Regions from separate parts of the Arthrobacter sp. NQ7 genome, predicted to be linked through region 1. Evidence: riboswitches for the same ligand, from Rfam matches in the RefSeq annotation. Region 1 holds a riboswitch; each other region holds the start of a gene.
The links. Region 1 has a riboswitch for thiamine pyrophosphate ahead of PUN71_RS16425 (ECF transporter S component). Riboswitches for the same ligand answer to the same signal wherever they lie in the genome.
Positions count from the first base shown of each region.

Region 1 (4,454 bases):
GGCCGGGCCGGCTACCGCACCAAGCACCTGCACCGGGAACTGCTCACCTCGGACGAACTGGAGGCCGTGGTGCAAAAAGCCGCCGCCGAGACTGCCCTGAAGGACGGCCCCGGCGACGGCGGGTAACACGCTGTTGGACGGTGTCCCGGGTTAGACGATGTCCTGGGTCTTGGCGAAGCGGGCGATGGCGCGCTGGGTGCCCCGGTTGGCCAGTACCTGGATGGTGGCACTGACCGCGGCAGAGATCAGCGCGAAGGTCAGCGCGGAACGCAGGCTGGTGGGGACATCCTCGTTCTTGCCGGTGGGCGCCTTCTGGCCGGTGGTTTTTTCCCAGATGGTGTTGACCAGCTTGGTGCCGGCCAGGCCTGCGCCCAGGCTCACCCCGGTCCCGAGCAGCTTGATGAAAAGGTTCATTCCTGTAACTCCTTGCGGCGGCGGAAAACGGACTGCCTCCACCCTAGCCGGACAGCCGTGCCGGTCATGGCAAGGACGTGGCGGGCGGCAGGCACTTGGCGGACTATGGGGTGGGTGGTTCGGTGCGGAATTTGATCATTTTGTGCGTGCCGTCGCAGTAGGGTTTGATCGCCGAGGCCCCGCACCGGCACAACGCCACGGTCTTTCGGTCGCGGGGCACGGCGTCCCCCGAAGGGGTGACGATCTCGAACCCGCCCCTGACGATCAAGGGTCCGTCCGGGCACACCACTATTGAGCCCGCCGCAGATTCCTGGTCCACGTTGCCTCCTGTTCCTTGTTCCTGGGTCATGCTGTTCCCGGGGTCATGCTGCCGCCGGCACGGCCGTCCGGAGCGACGATGTGCCGGCTTCCCAGGAGGACAACAGGTGGTTCGACAGGCGGCTGTCCATGGCCATGACGGCCGTTGCCCCGAACAGGACATCGGCGAGGAGCTCCGGCTCTGCTTCCACCAGGCCGCCGGCCAGGTCCCGCCCCGCGATCTGCTCGTGGACTGCATCCGCTTCCACGTGCTCGTCGAAGTAGTGGGTGATGTCCTGGCCGAAACCGTGCCGGCGGAATCCGTTGCCGTAGAACCGGTTGGGCTGGGAAGACGTCATTTCGTAGATGGCCAAGTGGCCGGTGATGGCCCCCCTCAGCCGTCTATTCAGGCCGCACAGCGACATCAGGTTCACCGAGGCCAGGGAAATGGCGGGAACGGCATCGACGTAGGCGCCGTAGCTGCCGTCCAGCCCCAGGCCCCGCATGGTCCGGGCGAACAGCGCGCTGTGCATCCGCTCAGGCCGCCCGCCGCCGTATTCGTCTGCCTGGATTTCCACCAGCGCCGCCTTGGGACGTCCGCTGAGGCGGGGAATCGCCCAGGTGTGGGGATCGGCTTCCTTCAGCTGGTACACGGATTTGTGGACCAGGAACTCCTTGAGCTGGTCCAGGCTTGCCTTCCTGGCAACGAAACGGGAGACGCTGGGGCCGGTGTCAGCGGCCGCAAGGCCGAAGAGGACATCGGCCACCTGGTCGCTGCCCAAGGTGCCGGTCGGGAGTTCAAGGCTTCCGGCGGCCTGGTGCGCGGCCGTGCGGAGGGCGGCCTCAAACGGTTCCTCGATCAGCCGCCGCACCCTGATCAGGCCGGGCTCCCACTCCCAGGCGTCGGAGACGCCGTCCAGGCCCGAGTAGTGCAGCTCGTAAAGGCAGAAAAGGGCCAGCTGGATGTCCTCGTCGCCAATGATGTCGGTGGTTTCCGCCAATTGCCCCGCCACCAGCCGGTACAGCCCGTCCAGTTCCGCGCCAGCGGAATCCGGAGCCTTGGCCAAGGCCGTGAGAAGGGCGCTGCTGATGGGCCCTCGGGTTTCCGGGATTCTCATGATGCTCCTCGTTCCGGCGCGCTGTTTCCGTGACCGGGGACGGAGCTCCCACGCCCTGTCCCCGTCCATCCCGGGAACCAATATAGTAAGCATGATTACTAATAAAAGCTAAAGCCATCGCTTCGATAGGCCGGCGGGCCGGTCACATCCGGCAGGATGGGCCGTTGGAGCCCTCCACGCAGGGCCCTCCGGTGTAAACTTGAGCACGTCCGGAAGGGCAAAAAGCCTTACCCACATTTAACGCAACACTAAAAACGACAGGGGAGCGCCGCCGTCGGCCCTCGGCACCAGCCGGGAACTGAAGGTGGGCGCTGAGAGTGCGGACCGCCGCAGACCCTCGAACCTGATCCGGTTAGTACCGGCGCAAGGGAGTCGAGTTCTCAAAGTGTCGCGGCTGCACGGCAACAGGCCGCCGGCCGGGAATACTTTCCCCTCCTGTTTCCCAGGAGGATCCAATGAGTACTGCAGCAATCAAGAAGACCACCAGCAAGTCCTGGCGCGTCGTGGACATCGTGGTGGCCGCGCTGGTGGCCATCGCCGGAGGCGTTATTTTCTGGGCCTGGGACCAGGCTGCGGCCGCGGTCTCCGTGCCGATGAACGCCGCCTACCCGCCCCTGACCGGCCTGATCGCCGGTGGCTGGATGATCCCCGGCGTCCTGGGGATGCTGATTATCCGCAAGCCCGGGGCCGCCCTGTTCTGCGAGACCGTGGCCGCCACGGGCGAACTCCTCATGGGCTCCCAGTACGGCGCATCCGTCCTGTTCTCCGGCTTCGTCCAGGGCCTGGGCGCGGAAATCATCTTCGCCATCTTCGTTTACCGCAGGTTCAACCTGCCGGTGTCCCTGCTGGCCGGTGCGGCCGCGGGCCTGTTCTGCGGCTTGAACGACTCGTTCGCGCCGTGGGGCTGGAACATCGCCTACTCCGGTGGTGACAAGCTGGCCTACATCCTGTTCTGCATGCTGTCAGGCGCAGTTATCGCCGGCGCCCTGTCCTGGCTCGCCACCCGCGGCCTGGCGCGCACCGGCGTGCTCAGCTCCTTCGCGTCCCGCAAGGCCGCCACGGAGCCAGTCTTCTCCTGATGGCTCCCCAGGACGCCGCCGGCACGGTCCGCCCCGCCGCCGTGGCCGCCCGCGGCTGGGGCTGGCGGCATGCCGGACGGGCCAAGCCTGCCGTCCATGCCCTCGACCTGGACATCAGCCCCGGCGAGCGGGTGCTGCTGCTCGGTCCCTCGGGGGCCGGGAAGTCCACGCTGCTGCATGCGCTTGCGGGGGTGCTGGGCGACATCAACGACGACGGCGAGGCAGGCGACGCCGACGAGTCAGGTTCGCTGCTCATTGACGGCGCCGTGCCCCGCGCCCGGCGCGGGCACGCCGGGCTGATGCAGCAGGACCCGGAAACCCAGGTGGTCCTGTCCCGGGTGGGCGACGACGTCGCCTTCGGCGCCGAAAACCTTGCGGTGCCCCGGGAAGCCATCTGGGCGCGCGTGCACGAGGCGCTTGCCGACGTCGGCCTGTCCCACCTCCCGCTGGACCACCCGACGTCGGCGCTGTCCGGCGGCCAGAAGCAGCGTTTGGCGCTGGCGGGCATCCTGGCGATGCGCCCGGGGCTGATCCTGCTGGACGAACCCACGGCCAACCTGGACCCGGACGGCGTGCTGGAGGTCCGGGGCGCCGTCGCCCGTTGCCTGGACAAGACCGGGGCCACCCTGGTGGTGGTGGAGCACCGGGTTTCCGTGTGGAAGGACCTGGTGGACCGGATCGTGGTGCTCCAGCCGGGCTCCGCATCCGATCCCGCCGTACTCCTGGACGGGCCGCCGGACCTGGTGCTTCGCGAGGCGCGCGCCAAGCTCACCGCCGCCGGGGTGTGGGTGCCGGGCTACGTGCCGGCCACCCGTGGCCGTGCCGGGGTTCCCGCCCCCGGAACCGGGAATCTCCTGCTGGCCGCCGAACGGCTTGCTGTCTCCCGCGAACGTCCACGCCGCAAGGGCCTTCGCAGGATTCCGCCCGTCCCGGTCCAGGAAGGGCTCGCGGCCCAGGTCCGTGCAGGCCAGGCCCTCGCCATCACCGGTCCGAACGGCGCCGGAAAATCGACCTTTGCGCTGACCCTTGCCGGGCTGCTGGAACCCGTCTCCGGGAAGGTTTCCGCCACGCTGGACCTCAGCCGCGGCGCGGGGATCGACCCCTACACCTGGAAGGCCGAGCAACTGATTTCGCGCGTGGGGACGGTGTTCCAGGAGCCGGAGCACCAGTTCGTCACCGGCAAGGTGCTCGATGAGCTGCTGTTCGGTCCCCGGCACCTTGGCCACGGTGAGGACCGGGTTGACGAACTGCTGGAGCGGCTGCGTCTTACCCAGCTGGTGGACGCCAACCCCTACACGCTCTCCGGCGGCGAAAAACGGCGGCTTTCCGTTGCCACCGTCCTCGCCGCCAGCCCCCAGGTGCTGGTCCTGGACGAGCCCACCTTCGGCCAGGATGCCAACACATGGGCGGAGCTGGCCTCGTTCCTCTCCGAGCTGCTGGACGCAGGCACCGCCGTGGTGTCCGTGACCCACGACGCCGAATTCACTGGGGCATTGGGCGGGGCGGAGCTTCGGATGGCCGCGTCGGAACCGGTGGCGCCATGAGG
Region 1 covers NZ_JARFXU020000017.1:33,208-37,661, reverse strand. Annotated here, with positions in the region: gene mnhG (monovalent cation/H(+) antiporter subunit G) at 1-126, shown strand, start outside; gene PUN71_RS16440 (DUF4235 domain-containing protein) at 151-414, opposite strand; gene PUN71_RS16435 (CDGSH iron-sulfur domain-containing protein) at 518-763, opposite strand; gene PUN71_RS16430 (iron-containing redox enzyme family protein) at 777-1,829, opposite strand; TPP riboswitch at 2,079-2,217, shown strand; gene PUN71_RS16425 (ECF transporter S component) at 2,285-2,908, shown strand; gene PUN71_RS16420 (ABC transporter ATP-binding protein) at 2,908-4,452, shown strand; gene PUN71_RS16415 (energy-coupling factor transporter transmembrane component T family protein) at 4,449-4,454, shown strand, end outside.

Region 2 (4,454 bases), on a different contig from region 1:
TGGTAGTAGTCGGTCATGACCTTCATGTCGCCCACCTTGAGCATCACCGTGCCCATGCCGAGGTCGGCAGGAAGAAGATCCTGGCTGCTGGGTGCTGCGGTCATCTGAAGCTCCTTGGATTGGAAGGCCGCCCGGTTGCCGGCCTGTCACATATTAAAATTACTTGAAGCTTCAATTTATTCCAAGTCCTCTGCCGACGCTCTCAGCGGATGATTCGTCCGCCCAAAACCACGTGCGCGAGTGTCCTGATCGTGTCCGGCACCGCCCGCGGATCGTCCCGGCACACCACCACGTCGGCGCGGGCCCCTTCCGCCAGGCCTTCCGCGCCAAGCCACCTCCGGGCCGCCCAGCAGGCGGCGTCCAGGGCGGCTGCCATCGGGAGGCCTGCGGCATGCAGCGCAAGGATCTCGTCGGCAATCCTGCCGTGCCGGATCACACTGCCCGCGTCGGTTCCGGCAAAGATCCGCACGCCCGCGGCGTGGGCCTGCGCCACCCGCTCGCGGCGGCCCTCCCACAGGGCACGCATGTGGGCCGCGTAGCGGGGGAACTTTGCATCAGCCTGCGCTGCGATGTCCGGAAAGGTGGCGATGTTGATAAGCGTGGGCACGATCGGCACCCCTTGTTCCACGAACCGTGGCAGGTGCCGGGGCAGGAGCCCGGTGGCATGCTCCACACAGTCGATCCCTGCGTCCAGCACCTGGTCCAGGGTGTCCTCGGCGAAACAATGCGCGGTCACCCGGGCGCCTTCGTCGTGGGCTGCACGGACAGCGTCACGGACGACGGCGGCAGGAAAGGACGGAGCCAGGTCACCGGCGTTCCGGTCAATCCAGTCCCCCACGAGTTTGACCCAGCCGTCACCGTCGTGTGCCTGCTTCCGGACCGTCTCCACGAGGCCCTCCGGCTCGACTTCCTCTGCGAAGCCGCGCAGATAGCGGCGGGTCCGGGCCACGTGCCGGCCCGCCCGGATCAGCACCGGGAAGTCCCGGCCGCCCTGCATCCACCGGGTGTCCGCCGGCGAGCCGGCGTCCCGCACCAGCAGGGTTCCGGCGCTGAGGTCGGCGAGCGCCTGGTCGCGGGCCGCAGCGGGCTCCACCGGGCCGCCAGGACCCAGACCGATGTGGCAGTGGGCGTCCACGAACCCGGGCAGGACCCAGCCGTCGAGGACGCGGTCGGGAGGGGCTGCCGGCTGCGTGAACGTCAGTCTCCCGTCCACGGCCCAGAGTCCGTGGCTTACCCGGTCCGGCGCGGTGAGGACGGGCCCGCGAAAGTGAATGATTCCTGCCATCCCGGCTCCTTTCAGTGCCCGGTCAGGCTAGCACCCGCATTTGTGACACGGCTCTTCCGGGTGCCTGTGGTAGCTTCGTTGCTGACCACACGGGTGCCCCTGCAGGGGCTGAGATCGGGCTGAGGCAGCCTGCGACCGTCGAACCTGTCCGGGTAATGCCGGCGAAGGAAGTGAGTATTCCCTTGAGTACGCAAAACACCCAGTTGAACCCTGCCCACCAGCCGTCCACCGGAGAGCCCGGGGACACCACCGCCCGCGGGGTGACCCAATCCCTGGCGTCGCATTCGCTGGCCTTCATCGAAGATGCCGGCGCCGGAATCCGGGTGCCCGTGACGGAGATCGCCCTGGAGCCATCACCCAACGGACAGCCGAACGAACCGTTCCGGACCTACCGGACCGCGGGCCCCGGCAGCGACCCGGTCCGCGGCCTGCAGCCCTTCCGCGCCGAGTGGATCGTGGCGCGCGGGGACACGGAGGCCTACAGCGGCAGGGAGCGCAACCTGCTCGACGACGGCCGCTCGGCCGTGCGGCGCGGCGCTGCGTCCGCGGAGTGGAAGGGCGCGCAGCCGGTGCCCCGCCGCGCCGTCGACGGCCGGACGGTGACGCAGATGCACTATGCCCGGCAGGGGGTCATCACCCAGGAAATGCGCTTCGTGGCGCTGCGGGAAAACTGCGATGTTGAACTCGTCCGCAGCGAATTGGCCGCGGGCCGGGCCATCATTCCCAGCAACATCAACCATCCCGAGTCCGAGCCGATGATCATCGGCAAGGCCTTCCTGGTGAAGATCAACGCGAACATCGGCAACTCCGCGGTGACCAGCTCCATCGCCGAAGAGGTGGACAAGCTGCAGTGGGCCACCCAGTGGGGCGCCGACACCGTCATGGACCTCTCCACCGGTGACGACATCCACACCACCCGGGAATGGATCATCCGCAACTCCCCCGTGCCGATTGGAACGGTGCCGATCTACCAGGCGCTGGAGAAAGTCAACGGCGAGGCCAATGCGCTCACCTGGGAGATCTTCCGGGACACCGTGATCGAACAGTGCGAACAGGGCGTGGACTACATGACCATCCACGCCGGCGTGCTGCTCCGGTATGTTCCGCTGACGGCCAACCGCGTGACGGGAATCGTCTCCCGCGGCGGGTCCATCATGGCCGGCTGGTGCCTGGCCCACCACCAGGAGAACTTCCTGTACACGCACTTCGATGAGCTGTGTGAAATCTTCGCCAAATACGACGTCGCGTTCTCCCTCGGCGACGGCCTGCGCCCCGGCTCCACGGCCGACGCCAACGACGCCGCGCAGTTCGCGGAGCTGGACACCCTGGCGGAACTCACGCAGCGCGCCTGGGAGTACGACGTGCAGGTCATGGTGGAGGGGCCAGGCCACGTGCCGTTCCACCTGGTCCGGGAGAACGTCGAGCGGCAGCAGGAGCTGTGCAAGGGGGCGCCGTTCTACACCCTTGGGCCGCTGGTCACGGACGTTGCCCCCGGCTACGACCACATCACCTCCGCCATCGGTGCGACCGAAATTGCCCGGTACGGCACCGCCATGCTCTGCTATGTCACCCCCAAGGAGCACCTGGGCCTGCCCAACAAGGACGACGTCAAAACCGGCGTGATCACCTACAAGATCGCGGCCCACGCCGCGGACCTCGCCAAGGGCCACCCCGGGGCACATGAACGTGACGACGCCCTGTCCAAGGCGCGGTTCGAATTCCGCTGGCGGGACCAGTTCGCCTTGTCCCTGGACCCGGTCACCGCGGAGTCCTTCCATGACGAGACCCTCCCGGCCGAGCCTGCCAAGACGGCGCACTTCTGTTCAATGTGCGGCCCGAAGTTCTGCTCGATGCGGATCAGCCAGGACATCCGGGACGAATTCGGATCCGCGGAGGCGCAGGCAGCGCTGGCCGGAGCAGCCAGCGGGATGCAGGAAAAGAGCCGGGAATTCCTTGCCGCCGGCGGCAAGATCTACCTGCCGGAGCTTCGCGTTCCCGCGGACAGCTAGGACGCCTGGGCGGGCCGGCTGCGGCTGACCCCGCCGATGAACTGCCGGATGGCCCGGTCGCCGTCCGGCGAGTCATGGGGCCGGTGCCCGCCCGCGGCGACGCGGTGCAGGGCGCCGGTCTCCCGGAGGTAGCCGGCAATTTCCTCATAGAGGGGTTCCCACCCGCCGGTCAGCACCAGGGTGGGGACGCCGGGGACGATATGGAGCGGCGCCTCCCACGAGGGGGCCTGGAGCCGCAGCCTGCGGGCAGAGCGCTTTTCTTCCGTGGTGGCGGGCTGCTGAAGGTCGGTGGCGTACACCCGCCGGACGAACTCGCGCTGGAAGTCTTCGTCGCTGAGCTGGTGCCGGACCTCGAACAGGGGCTGCATGAGGCTGATGTGGGCTGCCGTGGCGGGAAGTTCCGCCGTCAGTGAGAGGCAGGCCGGCTCCACCAGGGTCAGCGAAAACACCAGGTCCGGGCGTTCCACGGCGGCCATCATCGCCGCGATGGCGCCTTGTGCGTGCGCCACCACATGGCCGCCGGCGGCGCCACGGCCGTCATCGGCCAGGGAGCGAAGGATGATCGCGGCATCCTCCGTGAAGGACGATGCCAGGGGCTCGGCCACGGGGTCAAAACCGTGCCGGCGGAGGAAGAGGGCGTCATAGGTCAGTGTCATGCCGTGCTGGCGCGGCCATGCGGCGGCACCAAAGGTTCCGGCGCCGTGCACGAACACTACCCTCTGCTTGAACATGTCCCAACCCTATTCCACGGTACCGACATCCCAAGTAAGCAGCGCCAGGTGTCGTTTTGACCCCTCAAAACGACACCTGGCGCTGCCCAGTTGGGTTGTTACTTGCCCAGGAACTTGTCGAAGCCCTTGGGAAGGTTCAGCTGTGACGGATCGAAGTCGCCGCCCTGCTGGCCGAAGGCTGCACCGGTGGGCAGGGCCTTGGCTGCATTGGCGCGGCGGGCCTCCATCTCCTTGCGTTCCTGCGCAGCCTTGGCCGGGTTGCCCGACTTGGCCTTCTTCTTGGGGGCGTTCTTGGCGTTTTTCCGCGCCCCTCCGCCGGCACCGGGCATCCCCGGCATCCCGGGCATTCCCGGCATGCCGCCCTGGGCCATTTTCTTCATCATCTTCTGGGCCTGGGCGAAGCGTTCCAGGAGGCCGTTGACCTCGGAG
Region 2 covers NZ_JARFXU020000002.1:17,650-22,103, forward strand. Annotated here, with positions in the region: gene PUN71_RS02940 (VOC family protein) at 1-104, opposite strand, end outside; gene PUN71_RS02945 (amidohydrolase family protein) at 203-1,285, opposite strand; TPP riboswitch at 1,365-1,472, shown strand; gene thiC (phosphomethylpyrimidine synthase ThiC) at 1,468-3,294, shown strand; gene PUN71_RS02955 (alpha/beta hydrolase) at 3,291-4,025, opposite strand; gene ffh (signal recognition particle protein) at 4,124-4,454, opposite strand, start outside.
Region 2: another riboswitch for thiamine pyrophosphate. It lies ahead of thiC (phosphomethylpyrimidine synthase ThiC); the one in region 1 lies ahead of PUN71_RS16425 (ECF transporter S component).

Region 3 (4,454 bases), on a different contig from region 1:
GTCTTGTTCTTGAACTTCTGGATGACAATCTTAGGACCACGCAGGTCCTGGAGGATTTCAGCCGTAACAGTTACCTTGGCCAGGTCGGCGGCGGCGGAGGTGACCTTGTCACCGTCAACCAGGAGCAGTGCGGGCAGCTCAATGGTGCTGCCGGCTCCACCGGCGACGCGGTTCAGGGTAACGAAGTCTCCAACGGAAACCTTCTCTTGGCGGCCGCCTGCGCGGACAATCGCGTACACCACTTGGGAACTCACTTCTCTCGACGTTTATAACAAAATTTGCGTGCGTAACCGACTCATTAAAAGCCTGGTTTTTCGCTGTGCCTCAACGCCGTGGGGTCATAACCCAAGTGTTGGCGTAAGCACCGAAGATCCAGAATACGCTAAATCCGACTCCGGCCGCAAATGAGGCTGGTTCCGGCGGGCCGGCTGTGATAGCAACCACAAGCCGGCGGCGGCGCCGTCACCGTGCCGTTCCATGATACTGGTGCCGCCGCCTGCCGGCGGTCAGGAATGCAGCCGCGGCGCGTCGAAAAACTCGAGTTCGAGGCGGCACGACTGTTTGAAGGCGGTGACCATGGCTGACCGCTCATGGTCGGACGCGTTCCGTCCCGCTGCGTCCACGATGGCAATGGCCCTGCGGGTGGCCTCGGCGAAGCCCTCGTCAGCATAAGTGCGGAGCCAGTCCGCGTAGGCGTGCCCGGCCGGTTCGCCGGAGCCAAGGAAGCGGGCGTGCAGTTTTTCGCCCACCTCCGCGTAGAGCCAGAAACAGGGCAGGACCGCGGCGGCGAGGACAGCATAACTGCCCGACGCCGAGGCCGCAGTGAGGTGGTCGACGTACGCCTTGGTGACGGGGCCCAAGCCGGTGGGCGCGGGCCGGGTGCTGAGCCACGAGCGGTGCAGTTCCGATTCCACCTCGAGGCACTGCTGGGCGGAGCCGGCCCAGAACAGCTGCTCGGCCTCGGAGGGGGCCATGGCGCTGGCACGGGCAAGCACCCGCGAGTAGCCGTTGAGGTAAAGGGCATCCTGGGCCAGGTAATAGGCGAAGTCCTTTTCGGCGAGGCCGCCGGAGGCCAGGCCGTTGATGAAGTCCAGCGCGTAGATAGCCTCGAGGTCCTGCTGCGCTTCCGCCCACAGGAGGGCCGCGAAGCCGCCTTCCGGCAGGGCCGGGCGGACGTGGTGGAAGTGGTGGACCGGTCCGTTCCCCTGGCCTACCTCGAGCGTGCCGGAGCTTTCCAGGGCACCTGCCAGCCAGGGCTTGACCGTCCGGAGGGCAGCTTCCCAGTCGCCCACGCGCGCCTGCACGGTGGCCATGGCGGAGGACAGCGAGCAGCCGGTACCGTGGCTGTTGCGGGTGGCAACCCGGGCACCGTGGACTTCCACCACTTCCTGGCCCAGGAGGCCGCCGGTGTTGACCAGGGCGTCCGGGCAGCCGGGACCCGCGAGGTGGCCGCCCTTGACCAGCACGGTGGCCCCGGTGGCCGCTGCGAGGCGCCTGCCCTGGTCCAGCGCCGCTTCCCAGTCCGACGCCGGGTCCTCCCCCACCAGCATGGCGAGCTCGGGCACGTTCGGGGTGATGAGGTGGGCAAGGGGCAGCAGTTCCCGCAGCGCGGCTTCGGCCGATTCCTGCAGGAGCCGGTCACCGCTGGTTGCCACCATCACCGGGTCGAGGACCACGACGGCGGGGCGCACCTTTTCGAGCCACCCGCGGACAGTGCGGATGACCGCTTCATCACCCAGCATGCCGATCTTGACGGCGTCAATGCTGATGTCATCACTGACAGCATCCAGCTGCCGGGCCAGGAACCCGGCGGGAGGAACATGCACGTCCTGCACACCCCGGGTGTTTTGTGCGGTGAGCGCGGTAATGGCGGCCATACCGTAGCCGCCATGGGCGGCGATGCTCTTGAGGTCCGCCTGGATGCCGGCCCCGCCTGACGGGTCGGAACCGGCGATGGAGAGCACTCGGGGGACGGCACGGCCAGCGGGCTGCGGGGCAGCCTCCAGGACAGCCGGGAGGGGCATGGAGAGGGTCGAAGACAAGAGACATCCCTTCGCCGGTACTAGCCGGACAGGTTCAACGGGTCTGGATCTCAGCCGGCCTGTGCGGCACCCCGTGTCGGTTTCCAGACTAGCTGCTGACGCCCGGGCGCGGGAAAGGTGACAGCCCCCGGCATGCAGGAAGTCCCCGCCCGGTGGACTGTTCCCCCGTTATTCGGAGGGGAACAGTCCACCGGACGGGGACTTCCCGGCGCGGTGGTCCGGCGTGGGCTTAGAGCTCCGAGGCGGGCACCCCGACGCCGAGGATGATGGGTTCCTCCGCCGCCTTGCCCGGTTCCGCCGTGGCAGCCCCGGGTTTGCCGGACTCGGGTGCCTTCGCGGCGTGCGAGTGCCCGGCGCCAGTGGCCTGGACATTCTCGTGGTGCTGGACGGCGGTCTCGTTGGCGGCACCCTGGGCACGGCTGGCGGCCCGGTGGCGCCGGGGCCGGCGTTGGCGGGACTGCTCCAGCGTGTGGTCGGAGTAATCATTTTCCGCCGGGGCTTCCACCGCAGCCGGCTGCTGCACCGGCGCCGCTTCTTCCCTGGGCCGTTCGGCGTTCCTGGGCTGTTCGGCTTCGGCAGGCTGTTGGGCAGCCGCGTCCTTGGCCGGTGCATCCTCCATGGCAGAGGCGGGCTGGCCGAGGTGCGCGAACGCTTCGGCCAGGCGGTCCAAGGTGAGTGCCGGCTTGGGCTGGTGCTCCTCAGCGTGCTCCACGAACGGAAGCGGGACCTGCTCGCCGCCGAACGTCAGGACCGCCGCGGGACGCGCCGGGGAGCCGTCGTCGTGCTTCTCCCCGTCGGGTGCGGCAGCAGGCGGAACGGACGGCATCTGCCGTGCAGCGGCCACCTCGTCGTCGTGCAGGTGCGCCGCGTGCGCGGCCGCTGCGATGTTGGCCAGGGCAAGCCTGGTGGCCTCCGCTTTGGCGTGCCGCTCGGCATCTGTCGGGTCGGGCTGGACGGTGTGGACGTGGACTGCCGGGGCCGGAGCCGCTTCAGGCTGCTGGTTGCCGCGGCCGCGGCGGCGTTTGCGCTCCGGGCGGACCCCGGGCTGGGCGGCGTCGTTCCGGTGCCCTTCCGGGCGGTGCGCTTCGCCGCGGGGCTCGGGACGGTTGTCGGTGCGCTGGACATGGTGCTCGGCGGCCACGATGTTGGCGCGGCGGTGCTCCACGGGATCGTCGTGGGTCACTACACCGCGGCCTGCGCAGGCCTCGCACTGTTCGCCGAAGACTTCCAGCAGCCCGGTGCCCATGCGCTTGCGGGTCATCTGGACCAGGCCCAGTGACGTCACTTCCGCGACCTGGTGCTTGGTCCGGTCGCGGCCCAGGCATTCCACCAGGCGGCGGAGGACCAGGTCACGGTTGGATTCGAGCACCATGTCGATGAAGTCGATCACGATGATGCCGCCGATGTCGCGCAGCCGCAGCTGGCGGACCACTTCCTCGGCGGCTTCGAGGTTGTTCTTGGTGACCGTCTCCTCGAGGTTGCCGCCGCTGCCGGTGAATTTGCCGGTGTTGACGTCCACCACGGTCATGGCTTCGGTGCGGTCGATCACCAGGGAGCCGCCGGAGGGCAGGAAGACCTTGCGCTCCAGGGCCTTGTGGATCTGCTCGTCGATGCGCCAGGCGGAGAAGATGTCCTGGTCCTTGGTCCACTTCTCGAGCCTGCCCACCAGATCGGGCGCCACGTAGGTGACGTAGGCCTCGATGGTGTCCCAGGCTTCCTCGCCGGAAACGATGAGCTTGGAGAAGTCCTCGTTGAAGACGTCGCGGACAACCTTGATGGTCAGGTCCGGCTCGCCGTAAAGCAGCTCGGGGGCAAGGATCTTGGTGGACGCCGCCTGGCTTTCGATGCCTTCCCACTGGGCGCGCAGCCGGTTGATGTCGTGCGTCAGCTCTTCCTCGGACGCGCCTTCGGCGGCGGTGCGGACAATGACACCGGCGTGCTCGGGCAGCCGGTCCTTGAGGATGCGCTTGAGGCGGTTGCGTTCGACGTCGGGCAGCTTGCGGGAGATGCCGGTCATGGATCCGCCGGGCACGTACACAAGGTAGCGGCCGGGAAGCGAGATCTGGCTGGTGAGGCGGGCACCCTTGTGGCCCACGGGGTCCTTGGTGACCTGGACCAGCACGGTATCCCCGGACTTCAGCGCGTTTTCGATGCGGCGCTGCTTGCCTTCGAGGTTCACTGCCTCCCAGTTGACCTCGCCGGCATACAGGACGGCGTTGCGGCCGCGCCCGATGTCAACGAACGCCGCTTCCATGGACGGCAGCACGTTCTGGACCTTGCCCAGGTAGACGTTGCCGATCAGCGAGTCCTGCTGCGTCTTGGACACGAAGTGCTCAGCCAGGACGCCGTCTTCGAGGACCGCAATCTGGATCCTGTCGTCGCGCTGGCGGACGATCATCTGCCGGTCGACGG
Region 3 covers NZ_JARFXU020000003.1:228,569-233,022, forward strand. Annotated here, with positions in the region: gene rplU (50S ribosomal protein L21) at 1-242, opposite strand, end outside; gene thiD (bifunctional hydroxymethylpyrimidine kinase/phosphomethylpyrimidine kinase) at 507-2,024, opposite strand; TPP riboswitch at 2,032-2,126, opposite strand; gene PUN71_RS05895 (Rne/Rng family ribonuclease) at 2,272-4,454, opposite strand, start outside.
Region 3: another riboswitch for thiamine pyrophosphate. It lies ahead of thiD (bifunctional hydroxymethylpyrimidine kinase/phosphomethylpyrimidine kinase); the one in region 1 lies ahead of PUN71_RS16425 (ECF transporter S component).

Region 4 (4,454 bases), on a different contig from region 1:
GTCTCACTAACCCCAGGTTTGTGGGAGCGGACATCCGGATGATATCTGATGCTTCCAGATCCACGAGTTTGCGCGTCCCGGTTCTGGAGCACACGATCCAGAACATTCCCATGGTGGGCAAGGTCTGGCTCACCGTTCCTCTGTGTAAGAGCCTGCCCTCATGCCAGGCCTCAATTTCGTCCCCGTGCGTAAGTTCCTCGCACGTGCGGATGGTTGCTTCCTTAGCTTCAGCCATCGTCGGCTCCCTTCTCTGTGCACGTTGACCCTTAAGATCAGGATGCTCCTCCGATGTTGCCGCCCGGTTTCCTTGACGTCATTTTCCTGTATAGGGGAAGAACCGTCGCCGGAAGCTAGGTTTTAGAGGCCACCGGGTGGTGTGGGCCTAAAGTAGGCGGATTCATTGCGAGGGAGCATTCCCTGCGCGGAGTCGTGTTTTCAGACCATTTGCACTGTTCGGGGGGCGGCTCCGGAAAGGAGGACGGATCCGGCGGCCGTGACCGGGTCGATGACCGGCACCCCAAGCCGGTCCCGGAGGACCCGGGTCATCCCGATGCTCGAGAGCCCGGTGCTGCCCTGGACGATGACCTCGGCGCCGGCGTCAACGAGCATGTGCGCCTGGGCCAGGGCATCGAAGATCCCGGTGGGCGTGAGGAAGCCTTCGGGGGTCCCGGAACTGTCGGGCCCATCTATGAGGAGCATCCTGTCCCCCAAGGCTTCGGCGATCGGCCCCGGTGCCTGGTGGGTGAGACCCAGCACCCCCGCCCGGCCGCCGAACGCCAGGGCAGCCGCGGCCGCGGCGGATCCGGCGCCGATGACAGGGATATCCAGCGCGGCGCGTGTTTCGGGCAGCCCCGGGTCGGCGCAGCAACTGATGATCAGCGCATCAACCCCGCCGGCCATCTCCACGGCCAGGGTTGCCACCTTCGGGACCGCGGCCCGAAACGAGGCATCATCGTAAACTCCGAACGGCTGGTCCGGGATGCAACGGGTGAGAACGTCAAACCCGAAACTTCTGGCCAACAGGTCCCCGTGCGCGTAAAGCATGCGCCGGTCGGACGTCGTCAACGCCCTGATAAGTCCTACCCTCATCACGGCCCCTCCCTAACACTGAAAATAGAAACCCTGTGAGAGTGCCCCTCAGTCGTCCCCGAACCCGACCGCGTTCTGAGATGCCCACCCCGGCCGCGCCGCGGTCCGTGGCCAACGCGGTGAGTTCGACGACTTCGGCCAATTCCGCGAGCCGGTGCGCCCGGGCCGACACTGCCGGGGTGAACGGCTCCTCAGCCCGGCAAAAGTAGAGCGGACCCCAGGACGACGGAATTTTCAACACCGCGCCCGGAGCACCGGAAGAGACCGCACCGGGAAAGTACACCGGCCCCGCCGGCCGCGGGGCGCCGGGAAGGACCGTCGCGCCCAGGAGCTCGGCGACAGTGAGGGGAAGTTCGTCCGTGTTTGCCGCGACGCGGGAAGCCAGCGTCAGCGCCCTCGTTTGACCGTCAGCGAGGGCCAGGGCGGTGGTGGGCCACACCCTGGCGTGCCGGCCCCCGCCGTCCTGCAGGGCGGCCAGGAGCCGTTGTTCGGTAAGGCCGTCCGGGGCGGAGAGCACGAATTCGTCCAGGACCCCGCCCTGAAGGCGGTGCACGTGGATACTGTGGATATTGATGCCCCGGTGCGCCAGGGACCTGGTCACCCGCTCCAGGGCGCCGGATTCATCTGCAAGATAGGTCCGGGCCCGCCAGAGAGCCGGTGCCTCCATCAGGCGACGGCGCTGGCGCAGCGCCGGCGCATGCAGCCACCCCCGCAGCAACCGCCGCACCGAAGGCTCCGCCACCCAGATGCCCAGCAGGCTCGTCGCCACAGTCAACACCAGAACCTTCACCACAAACGGCAACCCCGACCTCCCTCCCCTGGCGGTACGCAGCACCCCAGTCCCACTCCCGCGGAAAGCCCTGTCAGCTCAGGCCACGCCTTAAGACTCCCCCGGCGCTGTTGCGGATGGGTTTCGACCACGTAATTCCTGGCCCACTGCCAACGCAAGCGGCAGCGGGTGCCTGCACACGACGCCCCTGGACCGGGCTTAGTGAAACCTTGCTGGATGATCGAGAAGGACCTGGCGCCCTGACCCGCGGCAACCTGCCAGTCCCCGGTGTACGCTGCAACGATCGTGGTCGGAACTGCTTTTCGCGTGGACGAGTCTTCTGTAAGGTTGGTCACATCCACACGGGTGCCCTGATGCAGGGGCTGAGATCGGGCTGAGGCAGTCCGTGACCGTTGAACCTGTCCGGGTCATGCCGGCGAAGGAAGTAGGAAAACACTGATGAACGCCATGAATTCGCATTCGCTCGCGTATGCCCACGACACAGAACACGGCATTAGCGTCCCTGTCACGGAGATCGCGTTGGAGGATTCGCCGAACGGGGTGAAGAATCCTCCCTTCACGGTCTACCGGACAGCGGGGCCTGGCAGTGATCCGGTGATCGGCCTGGAGCCATTCCGGTCCGAATGGATCCAGGCCCGGGCCGATACCGAGCCTTACGGCGGCCGGGAACGCAACCTCCTCGACGACGGGAAGTCCGCCGTGCGCCGGGGTGCTGCATCGGCGGAGTGGAAGGGCGCACAGCCCGTGCCCCGCCGCGCTCTTGAGGGCAGGACGGTCACCCAGATGCACTACGCCAAACGGGGCATCATCACCCCGGAGATGCGGTTCGTGGCGGTCCGGGAAAACTGCGACGTCGAACTGGTCAGGAGCGAGGTGGCCGCCGGCCGGGCGATCATTCCGAACAACATCAACCACCCCGAGTCCGAGCCGATGATCATCGGCAAGGCCTTCCTGGTGAAGATCAACGCGAACATCGGCAATTCCGCGGTGACGAGCTCCATTGCCGAGGAGGTGGACAAGCTGCAGTGGGCGGCCCAGTGGGGCGCCGACACGGTGATGGACCTCTCCACCGGGGATGACATCCACACCACGCGGGAGTGGATCATCCGCAACTCCCCCGTCCCGATTGGCACGGTGCCGATCTACCAGGCACTGGAAAAGGTTAACGGGCAGGCCAACGAGTTGACGTGGGAGATCTACCGGGACACCGTGATCGAACAGTGCGAGCAGGGCGTGGACTACATGACCGTCCACGCCGGCGTCCTCCTGCGCTACGTACCCCTGACCGCAAACCGGGTGACCGGGATCGTGTCCCGTGGCGGGTCCATCATGGCCGGCTGGTGCCTGGCCCACCACCAGGAGAACTTCCTTTACACCCACTTCGACGAGCTCTGCGAGATCTTCGCCAAATACGACGTCGCGTTCTCCCTGGGTGACGGCCTGCGCCCGGGTTCCACGGCGGATGCCAATGACGCGGCCCAGTTCGCCGAGCTGGACACCCTCGCAGAACTGACAAAGCGGGCCTGGACGTACGATGTGCAGGTCATGGTCGAAGGACCCGGTCACATCCCGTTCCACCTGGTCCGTGAAAACGTCGAACGCCAGCAGGAACTCTGCGAGGGTGCGCCCTTCTACACCCTCGGCCCGCTGGTGACCGACATTGCACCCGGGTATGACCACATCACCTCGGCCATCGGAGCGACGGAGATCGCCCGGTACGGCACCGCCATGCTGTGCTACGTCACGCCCAAGGAACACCTCGGGTTGCCGAACAAGGACGACGTGAAAACCGGAGTGATTACCTACAAGATCGCGGCCCACGCCGCGGATCTCGCCAAAGGCCACCCCGGTGCGCACGAACGCGACGACGCCCTCTCTAAGGCCCGGTTCGAATTCCGCTGGCGCGACCAGTTCGCACTGTCCCTGGACCCGGTCACGGCGGAGGAGTTCCACGACGAAACCCTTCCCGCTGAACCGGCGAAGACGGCGCACTTCTGCTCCATGTGCGGGCCGAAGTTCTGCTCCATGCGGATCAGCCAGGACATCCGGGACCAGTTCGGTGGAGTATCCGAGCAGGAAGTAATCGCCGGCATGAACGCCAAGAGCGCAGAATTCCGCGAATCCGGTGGCAAGGTCTACCTCCCCGAACCCGCCCGCCTCAACCCCTAAACCCCCCGGGCCTGCCGCCCAAGCCGCAGGCCCGGGCACCACCCCCAGTCGTAAACCCTGCCCCGAAGTAGGCCACCGGAACACACCCAAAAGGGGCCGCCCCCAGGGTCTGACCGTCTTCCGGCCCGAATTCTTCACCGGCGATTGCTACCGGGCGGAGCCCCTTCAAGGCCATGGTGTCCGAAGTCGCCGACACCCCAGAAGATCAGCCCAAACCCACTCCCAGTACCCGGTCCATGGCGCATCGGCGAATAACCCCCAGCCCGCAGTGCATACGAACGTCCCGCAACCGCTGACGCGAGCGACCGCCCGGAGAAGCACCATGACACCAGACCCTCACGACATATCCGGGCGCCCCGACGCCAGATCAACACATCTGGACGCCCCGGCAGTATCCCGGGCCTTG
Region 4 covers NZ_JARFXU020000004.1:288,856-293,309, forward strand. Annotated here, with positions in the region: gene PUN71_RS07555 (aspartate/glutamate racemase family protein) at 436-1,089, opposite strand; partial or broken gene PUN71_RS07560 (amino acid-binding protein) at 1,217-1,891, opposite strand; TPP riboswitch at 2,211-2,320, shown strand; gene thiC (phosphomethylpyrimidine synthase ThiC) at 2,318-4,048, shown strand.
Region 4: another riboswitch for thiamine pyrophosphate. It lies ahead of thiC (phosphomethylpyrimidine synthase ThiC); the one in region 1 lies ahead of PUN71_RS16425 (ECF transporter S component).